Regions from separate parts of the Neorhizobium sp. AL 9.2.2 genome, predicted to be linked through region 2. Evidence: predicted binding sites of a transcription regulator. Region 2 holds the regulator's gene; the other holds the start of a gene.
The links. The regulator PhoB, encoded in region 2, activates phosphate uptake and scavenging genes when phosphate is short. The targets are predictions, from matches to a motif close to TGTCATNNANCTGTCAT.

Region 1 (4,744 bases), on a different contig from region 2:
CACTGGTGCAGCTCAACCGCACACTCACCCTCGCCGATGTGCGCGACGAGACGCAACTGGTCGTGACCGACGCGTCAGGCCTTACCGCAGGGCGTAACTTCAATGTCTTGTCCTACAAGATCTGGCGCATCAGTGACATCGCCACCAAGTATCAGCTGATCGAGGGTGGACTTGGTTGGGGCGGGCTTCCGGCGTCCCTGGTGCTCGATGACATCCGCAACGGCGATCTGGTCGCGTTGGATATCGACGCGTACGAGCAGGGGCAATATCCGATCTACGCCTTGCGAAAGGCATCCAATCCGCCCGGACCCGCGGGACAGTGGTTGATCGAATCGTTTGCAGCCAAGCTGTCCTCATGTCCAAACCATGATGACCTTCCCGAACTCCTGAAGCAGGAGCCGGGAAGGACGTATTGGCAGGCTGCCGAATAACACGGGTCCTCGGCCGGACGACTGGATGTGGCGCCTCAAAGAACCAGTCTGAACTTCGCGAAACCGTTCTCGCCGTCGCCGGCATCCTCGATCTTCGTCCCCTTCAGACTGCCGGCAAACTGGCGCGCCTTGGGTCCGGTCTCGAACAGGGCCGTGGATCCGGGCTGCGCCTTGAACGACCAGTTGTCGTCGGCCGAAGGATTGATCGTACCTTGATCGATGATGTAGCGAACAACGACGTCGCGGTTGGTGTCGGGTGCGACGAAAATGACCTTGTCGCTGGCGATCTCCGGGAACTTGCCGCCACCGCCGGCACGGTAGTTATTGGTGACGACGACAAACTTCTGCGCCGGATCGATCGGCTTGCCGTCAAACATCAGGTCGACGATACGGTGAGCATTCTCGTCCAGTACCTTTCCATCCTTGTCGAAGCGCGACGGCTGGGACAGGTCGATCTGGTAGGTCACGCCATCGATCACGTCGAAATTGTAGGACGGGAAACCGGCGTTGAGCAGCGGAACATCCTTTGATCCCGGCTTGACCTGGTTGAACATGCCAGCCGACATTTCCAGCCAGTTCTTGACCTGCGCGCCCGATATCAGCACGGCCTGAACCGTGTTGGGATAGAGATAGAGATCCGCGACATTCTTGATGGCGATGTCGCCGGTCGGGACGTCGGTGAAGTAATCCGCACCGCCGCGACCGCCGGCCTTGAAGGGAGCGGCGGCGGATAGCACCGGGAGGTCCTTGTACTCGCCATCCTTCAGCATGTCCTTGATGTACCAGGTCTGCGCATTTGAGACGATCTGCACCGACGGATCATCCGCGACCAGCGCGAAGTAGGAATAGAGCGGCGCAGATGTCTTGCCGACCGGGCGGCGGATATAGGCAAGCGTCGCCTCGTGTTCCGGCTTGATGGCCGCGGTGACCTCAGGCTTGTCTTTGACGTCGGCAACGACCTTGCGATTTTCGTCGCGGTGATAGATCGGTCTGACTTCCGAGGTGGAATCGACGATCTTCCAGCCGCTGCCATCCTTTTCGATCAACAGGTCGATCAGACCCATATGGGAGCCCCAGAACCCGGCCATGACGGCGGGCTTGCCCATCAGCGTGCCTTTCTTGGCATCAGCGCCGGCAATGCCCTCGAAATCCTTTGGACCCGGGAAAACCAGATGCTGGTGACCGGTGAAGATCGCATCGATACCCTCGATCCCTGCGAGATAAAGAGACGCGTTTTCCATCCGATCGCTCTGGCCGGAACCATCGATGCCGGAATGGGATAGGGCGATGACGATGTCGGCGCCTTCCTCCTTCATGACAGGCACCCAGGCCTTGGCAGCATCGACGATATCGCGCGTCTGCGCCTTGCCCTCAAGATTCTTGCTATCCCAGGTCATGATCTGTGGCGGCACGAAGCCGATGAAGCCGACCTTGATCGGGGTCGACTGGCCGGAACCGTCGCGGATCTGCTTTTCGATGATCACGTAGGGTTTGAAGAAGAGATCGTCGTCCTTGGCACTGGAGGCAAGCTGGCCCTTGGTCAGGTTGGCGCAGACATGCGGGAAGCCGGATCCTGCAAGAACCTTGAACAGGAAATCGAGGCCGTAGTTGAATTCGTGGTTTCCAAGCGTGCCGACGTCATATCCCAGCACGTTCATCGCAGTGAGCACGGGATGCTTGTCGCCCTCCTTCATGCCACGCTCATAGGCGATGTAGTCCCCGAGCGGATTGCCCTGCAGGAAGTCGCCGTTGTCGATCAGCATCGAATTTCCGGCTTCGGCTCGAATCGAATCGATGAGCGAGGCGGTACGGGCCAGTCCAAGTGTGTCGTTCGGCTTGTCGGCATAATAATCATAAGGGAAGACATGCACGTGGATGTCTGTCGTCTCCATCAGCCGCAGATGCGCCTGGTTGGCGGCCGCGCGTGCCGCAAACGGGTGGAGCATGACCAGCGCCGATGTGGCCGCAATGCCACCGAGAAGGGATCGGCGCGAGACCGCATGATTTTCGAAAAGGTCTTTGGTAAAAAGCGACATCTAATATCTCCCTTCGGATCACTGATGGAGGCGAGCTTAGGCACAATCGCCCACGGACGCATCCCTAAAATGACGGTCGGCGAAAGTTCGGTGACTGCCGGGTAATGACGCGACGGTCAATCCGGATCGGCCGCACCGCGCGCCGAAGATAGCTCGAAAAAAATCCGCCACAAAAATCAAATGGATATGACTTAGATATATCTGGCAGCTTGCAGCATTGCGCAAATGTGCTAGCTTTAGATATATCGAAAGATACTCTAAAGGAGAGTAAGATGTTTCAACGATTTGAAACCAACAAAAGCTGCAACGCCGATCGCTCGGGCTTCGAGGGACTATTTACCATGCGGGGCGGTCCGTTCAGCAAAGGCTTTGCGGGTAGGGGTTTTGGCGGAAAAGGCGGGCCGGGCGGTGGCCGTGGCTTCGGCGATGATGGCGAGGGTCGTATCGGTCGCTTTCTGATGCAGGGCGATCTCAGACTGGTCGTCCTGGCCTTGATCGAGAAGGAAGCCCGCCACGGCTACGAGATCATAAAACATATCGAAGATATGACGTATGGTTTTTACGCACCCAGCCCTGGTGTCATCTATCCGACGCTGACCTATCTTGAGGAAGCCGGCTACGTGACGGCTGAAGCGGATGGCAACAAGAAGCGTTACACCATCACTGACGAGGGCCGTGCGCACCTCGATGAGAACCGCAGTTTCGCAACGACCATCCTCGAGCGCTTGTCCGAGCTGGCTGAAAAGATCAAGCAGAAGCAGGAACGGCACGAACACCACCGCGATCACGACAAGGGGCCACATCATGACCGCGGCCCGGCTCTGCCGCGCAGTGTGGAAGCGGCGCTTCTCAACCTGAGAGAAGTGTCGGCTCGCAGGATCGAACAAAACGACAAGGCTGCGGGCGATCTCGTGCGGCAGCTCCTCGATTTTGCCGAAAAGCTGGAGCGGGACGGCGGAGACCCGCAGGCATAAGGGGCTCCTGCTAAGCCGCGTCAATCCGGCACTGGAAACAGTTGTTGCGGGCCGAGCGAACGTGGACATAGGCGATATCGGCGCGTTGAAGCAGGTCTTCGGCGCGCCGCATGATTTCGGACGTGGGGGTCACCGCACCCGTGCCATAGACGATCCTGTCATCCTCTCCATAACCCCGGACGATGTAATCGGGACTGACAAGAATTGGCGGTAGAACCTCTTCCGCGATAAACCGTGGGCAGGGCGTCTTATGCAGGAAGATGGGACCGGTTTCGGCATAGGGCTGCGTTGTCGGAAACGGTCGATAGGCAAGAACGAACAGGCTTTCGCCCGCGTCGATATTCCTGAGGCAATGGCGGCAGGGATATCCGGGACCATCCGAGATCATGGTCTCCGGCTGGTGTCCGTAGGAATCGCTGCCTCCGTTCCATAGATGCTCTGCGTGGTCACCCGGGATCGCGTTGAAGATTGGCATGGTCGTCTCCTTTTCTATGTATAGGAGATGACCCGTCGGGCTTCGAAGCGCCACCCGATCCTTGCGCGAGCTAGCTGTCCAGCACCTTTACCAGTTCCGCGCTGGTCATCGGCACGATCTCGGCCTCGTATGTCGAGACGGGCGAAAAACCCATCATCTGGTAGAGCTGCAGCGCTCGGGGATGGTCGAGCGAATTGGTGGTGACGGTGACCTTCTCCGGGTTGTTCTGCCACGCAGAATAAAGAGCCTGCGTCAGGAACCACTTGCCGATGCCGAGCCCGAGGGCCCGCTCGAACAGGCCGAAATAGGACAGCTCTACGACGTTGTCGTCAGTAGAGTTCAGCTCGTAGAAGCCGGCTGGCGATCCGTCGACCAGAAGGATCGTGATCGAACAGCGCGGGTTGTGTATCGCGGCCGCAAGCTCGGCGTCGGACAGCCGCAGCCTATCGTACCAGTGCCAGCGTTTGCCGACTTGCCGGTATAGGTACCGGTAGAAATGCAACGGCACTTCGGTGGCGCGTATGATGGCGGTTTGAATGTTGGCCGGAATCGGCATGCTGGTCTTGGGCGCGGCCGTCATTTCCAGAACGGTGACGCGCGCCTTCAGCGGTACGGGCTTTTTCGCCATCGTTACGCCTGCGACGAGATTGCAGGGGTAGGCTTAGCCGGTCCTGTCTCGATCGGCGTGTCCGAGCGTCCGCCCCATTCCGTCCAAGACCCGTCATAAAGCGCGTTGTCCTCATGCCCGAGCGATTCCAGCGCAAGCGTGATGATCGCAGCGGTAATGCCCGAACCGCAGCTCGTCACGACCGGGCGCCCCAAATCGAT
Region 2 (4,744 bases):
CCGGAAGCAGCCGGCGTCGGCGTCGCCCTGATCGGCTCCTTCTATATGATGCTGATCGTGCTCGTCCTGTCCCTGCCGATCGGCGTCGCAGCCTCGATCTATCTTGAAGAGTTTGCCCCGAAGAACCGGTTCACGGACCTGATCGAGGTCAACATCAACAATCTCGCAGCGGTCCCGTCGATCGTCTACGGTCTGTTGGGTCTCGCGGTCTTCATCAACTTCATGGGCCTGCCGCGCTCGGCCTCGCTGGTCGGCGGCCTGGTTCTGACGCTGATGACGCTTCCGACCATCATCATCGCCACCCGCGCGGCGCTGAAAGCAGTGCCACCGTCGATCCGCGCCGCAGCGCTTGGGCTCGGTGCCTCGAAGATGCAGACCATCTTCCACCACGTCCTGCCGCTTGCCATGCCCGGTATCCTGACCGGTACGATCATTGGCCTGGCGCACGCGCTCGGCGAAACCGCGCCGCTTCTCTTGATCGGCATGGTCGCCTTCGTGGCAAACTATCCAACCACGCCGATGGATCCGTCGACGGCACTGCCGGTACAGATCTACATGTGGGCCAACGAGGCGGAACGCGCCTTCGTTGAACGGACCTCGGGAGCGATCATGATCCTGCTCCTGTTCCTGATCTTGATGAATGTTGGCGCAATTCTCTTGCGACGCCGCTTCGAACGGCGTTGGTAGAGAGAGGGGGAAAAGCAATGAACATGATGTCAGAAGCAGCAGTTGAGAAGGCTCTGGACAAGAAAATGAACGACGTTGCACATAAGATGATCGGCAAGGATGTCTCCGTTTATTATGGTGACAAGCGCGCCCTTTATGACGTGAACCTGAATGTCCGCGAGCATACCGTCACCGCGTTGATCGGCCCGTCCGGCTGCGGCAAGTCCACCTTCCTGCGCACGATGAACCGCATGAACGACACGATCGAGGGCTGCCGCGTTACCGGCAAGATCACGCTCGACGGCGACGATATCTACGACAAGGAAATCGACGTCGTTGAACTGCGTGCCCGCGTCGGCATGGTGTTCCAGAAGCCGAACCCGTTCCCGAAGTCGATCTACGAGAACATCGCCTACGGTCCCCGCATCCACGGTCTTGCCCGCGGCAAGACGGAGATGGACGCGATCGTCGAGGCAAGCCTGCAGCGCGCGGGCCTCTGGGCCGAAGTCAAGGATCGCCTGCATGAAGGTGGCACCGGCCTCTCCGGCGGCCAGCAGCAGCGCCTTTGCATCGCCCGTGCGATCGCGGTTTCGCCTGAAGTCATTCTGATGGACGAGCCATGCTCGGCACTCGATCCGATTGCCACGGCCAAGGTCGAGGAACTGATCCACGAACTGCGCGCCAACTACACGATCGTCATCGTCACCCACTCGATGCAGCAGGCGGCCCGCGTTTCGCAGCGCACGGCAATGTTCCATCTCGGCAATCTGGTCGAGGAAAACGATACCGACAAGATGTTCACCAATCCGGATGACCAGCGCACCCAGGATTACATCATGGGCCGCTTCGGCTGATGCGGGCTTAAAGCCCTCAGCCGCAACTGCAGACATCAAGGATCAGACACATGGTTTCGACCCATATTCTCTCGGCCTATGACGAGGAACTGAAATACCTGAACCGCCGGATCTCCGAAATGGGCGGTCTCGCTGAACAGATGTGCGGAGATGCCGTGCGTGCGCTCGTGAACTCCGACTCCGCACTGGCCCAGAAGGTCATCTCGGACGACGTCATTCTCGACCACGCCGAGCGCGATATCCAGGACAAGGCGATCGTCACCATCGCCAAGCGCCAGCCGATGGCGGCTGACCTTCGCGAGATCATCGGCACGCTGCGCATTGCAGCTGACCTGGAACGCGTCGGCGACCTTGGCAAGAACACCGCCAAGCGCGTGCTCGCCGTGCAGGGAACAGGCGTCCCGCGCAAGCTTGCCCGTGGTTTGGAGCATCTTTCCGAACTGGCGCTGGTGCAGCTCAAGGACGTTCTTGATGTTTTCGCCAACCGCTCTGCGGAAAAAGCGGAGATCATCCGCCAGCGCGATGAAGAGATCGACGCGATGTACACCTCGCTATTCCGCGAACTCCTCACCTACATGATGGAGGATCCGCGCAACATCACCACCTGCACCCATCTCCTGTTCTGCGCCAAGAACATCGAGCGCATCGGCGACCACGCGACGAATATCGCCGAGACCATCTACTACATCGCGACCGGCGCACAGCCGGAGGGCGAACGTCCTAAGGACGATACGTCCAACATGCTCGGCTCCGCCGGGACATGATGCAGCTCTCCCGAAATCGCCTGCCGGTTTCGGGACGATAACTGCCAAAACCAATGACCTGAAGCAGCGCGAGCGGATCTGGCGGATCCCAGTGCAGTTCGGGACGAGTGACGGAGCAAGTCGGAATGCAGCCGAAGATCGCAGTCGTGGAAGACGAAGAGGCCCTCAGCGTCCTCCTTCGGTATAACCTGGAGGCCGAGGGTTACGAGGTCGATACCGTGCTTCGCGGTGACGAAGCGGAAATCAGGCTTCAGGAGCGCGTTCCGGATCTTCTCATTCTCGACTGGATGCTGCCAGGCGTTTCGGGCATCGAACTGTGCCGTCGCCTGCGCATGCGGCCGGAGACGGAACGCCTGCCGATCATCATGCTGACGGCGCGCGGCGAAGAAAGCGAGCGCGTTCGTGGGCTTGCCACGGGCGCCGACGACTATGTGGTCAAGCCGTTTTCGACACCGGAACTGATGGCCCGCGTCAAGGCGATGCTGCGCCGTGCCCGACCAGAGGTCCTTTCGAGCGTCCTCAAATGCGGCGACATCGAACTCGATCGCGAAACCCATCGCGTTCACCGCAAGAGCCGCGAAGTTCGCCTCGGGCCGACAGAGTTTAGACTTCTGGAATTCCTGATGGCCTCACCCAGCCGCGTCTTTTCGCGCTCGCAGCTGCTCGACGGCGTCTGGGGTCATGACATCTATGTCGACGAACGCACCGTCGACGTGCATGTGGGGCGCCTGCGGAAGGCACTCAACTTCTCCAACATGCAGGATGTCATCCGCACGGTCCGCGGTGCCGGTTACTCAATGGAAGCCTGAGCACCGCGTCTCCTAGCCGGCAGCGTCATGGCAATCACGCCGGTCACGACGCAGGCGAGACCGAGCCAGGCTGTCGAGGCAAGCGTTTCGCCGAGAAACACGACGCCGATGCCAACGCCGATCGGCACCCGCAGATAGGCCTGCGCCGTCGTGCCGACGGAGCCCAGCGTCTGCACCAGCCGGAAATAGATGACGAAGGCGAGCGCCGTCGAAAATACCGCGAGCGCCAACAGGGCGAGCATCGAATCGGTGCTGGGCGTCAGCGTCCAGGGTCTGTCGACCACGAGGCTCACGGGAATGAGGATGGCCGCCCCTGCGATCAGCGATCCCGCGGCGGGCATCATCGGGTCCAATCCCTTAAAATTCTTCCCGAAGATGGCAGCCGCCGCATAGCAGATCGTCGCGGTCACGATGGCGAGTTGAGCCCAGAGGTTCTCGCCCGACCCGGCAAGCGCCTCCATGCCGACGATCAGGCATATTCCGACAATGCCTGCCGCAACTCCGAACAGCTTGGCCGCAGAGACGCTTTCATGGCGCGTGATCAGCGCCGTCAGCAGAAACGCGAAGATCGGCGTCGTTGAACTCAAAATGGTGGCAAGGCCCGCATCGGTCGTCTGTTCGGCCCAGGCAATCAGGGTGAAGGGGACAGCGCTGTTCAGGCAGGCCTGAACCGTGAAGAGCGTCCAGGTCTGCCGGTCCCTCGGCAGTTTCAAGCCGCGCAGGCGCAGTGCCGCAACGAGAATGAGACCGGCGACCAGCGTCCTGACGGCGATAAAGGTGATGGGCGAGATCGTCTCCACACCGACCTTGATCAGCGTGTAGGACGCGCCCCAAAGCGTCGCGAGCGTGAGGAGCAGCAACAGATCCGTTGCCATGCTTGTTTTGGTGTCCGCCATTCCAGTTCCTATCCCCATCCATGCAATCTCCGCCCCTCTTAGCGGAGAGAGGAAAAGAAATGCTTCGGCGACGGCCGAACCGTTGACCGCTGACGGCAAAGTTTTCCGGTGCTAGAACTGGATCATGTCCAATATGGTTTCAGGAAATACGATCGCGGAAGTTGCAAGCCTGATCGGCGATGCTGCACGCGCCAACATGCTGTCCGCGCTGATGGGCGGCCAGGCCCTGACGGCGGGCGAACTGGCAAGCCACGCAGGTGTCACCGCGCAGACCACCAGCGGCCATCTCGGCAAACTGGCGCAGGCTCGCCTGATCGAGGTCGAGAAGCAGGGCAGGCACCGCTATTACCGACTTGCCTCTCCGGAAGTCGCGCACGCGATCCACGCGTTGATGGCCGTCGCCGCGGATGGGCCGAAGCGCCATCATCCTGTCGGCCCGAAAGACGAGGCGTTACGGCTTGCCCGCACCTGTTACGATCACATGGCAGGCCGCCTCGCCATCGCGCTCGCCGACTCCCTGACCGGCAACGGCTATCTGCTGCTCGGCGATGGAGCAGGCCTGATCACCGACGAGGGCAGACGGTTCTTTTGTGATTTCGGGATCGATCTCGACCAGCTGACCCGTTCGAAACGCCCGCTCTGCCGGACATGCCTGGATTGGAGCGAGCGACGGCCGCATCTGGCGGGACAAATGGGTGCGACGCTGCTGGACCGCGCACTCGCCGTCGGCTGGATCGGTCGCCGGGAGGAAACCC

Region 1: G6K99_RS13395 (bifunctional 2',3'-cyclic-nucleotide 2'-phosphodiesterase/3'-nucleotidase) is a predicted target of PhoB. The motif match lies at 2,547-2,563, and genes of this name have one in related genera.

What each region holds. Positions count from the first base shown of each region.
Region 1 covers NZ_JAALXU010000003.1:1,391,678-1,396,421, reverse strand. The annotation lists gene G6K99_RS13400 (LysR family transcriptional regulator) at 1-431, shown strand, start outside; gene G6K99_RS13395 (bifunctional 2',3'-cyclic-nucleotide 2'-phosphodiesterase/3'-nucleotidase) at 467-2,467, opposite strand; gene G6K99_RS13390 (PadR family transcriptional regulator) at 2,740-3,441, shown strand; gene G6K99_RS13385 (DUF1203 domain-containing protein) at 3,452-3,916, opposite strand; gene G6K99_RS13380 (GNAT family N-acetyltransferase) at 3,987-4,544, opposite strand; gene sseA (3-mercaptopyruvate sulfurtransferase) at 4,547-4,744, opposite strand, start outside.
Region 2 covers NZ_JAALXU010000001.1:369,236-373,979, forward strand. The annotation lists gene pstA (phosphate ABC transporter permease PstA) at 1-687, shown strand, start outside; gene pstB (phosphate ABC transporter ATP-binding protein PstB) at 705-1,520, shown strand; gene phoU (phosphate signaling complex protein PhoU) at 1,571-2,284, shown strand; gene phoB (phosphate regulon transcriptional regulator PhoB) at 2,410-3,093, shown strand; gene G6K99_RS01905 (DMT family transporter) at 3,075-3,989, opposite strand; gene G6K99_RS01910 (helix-turn-helix transcriptional regulator) at 4,114-4,744, shown strand, end outside.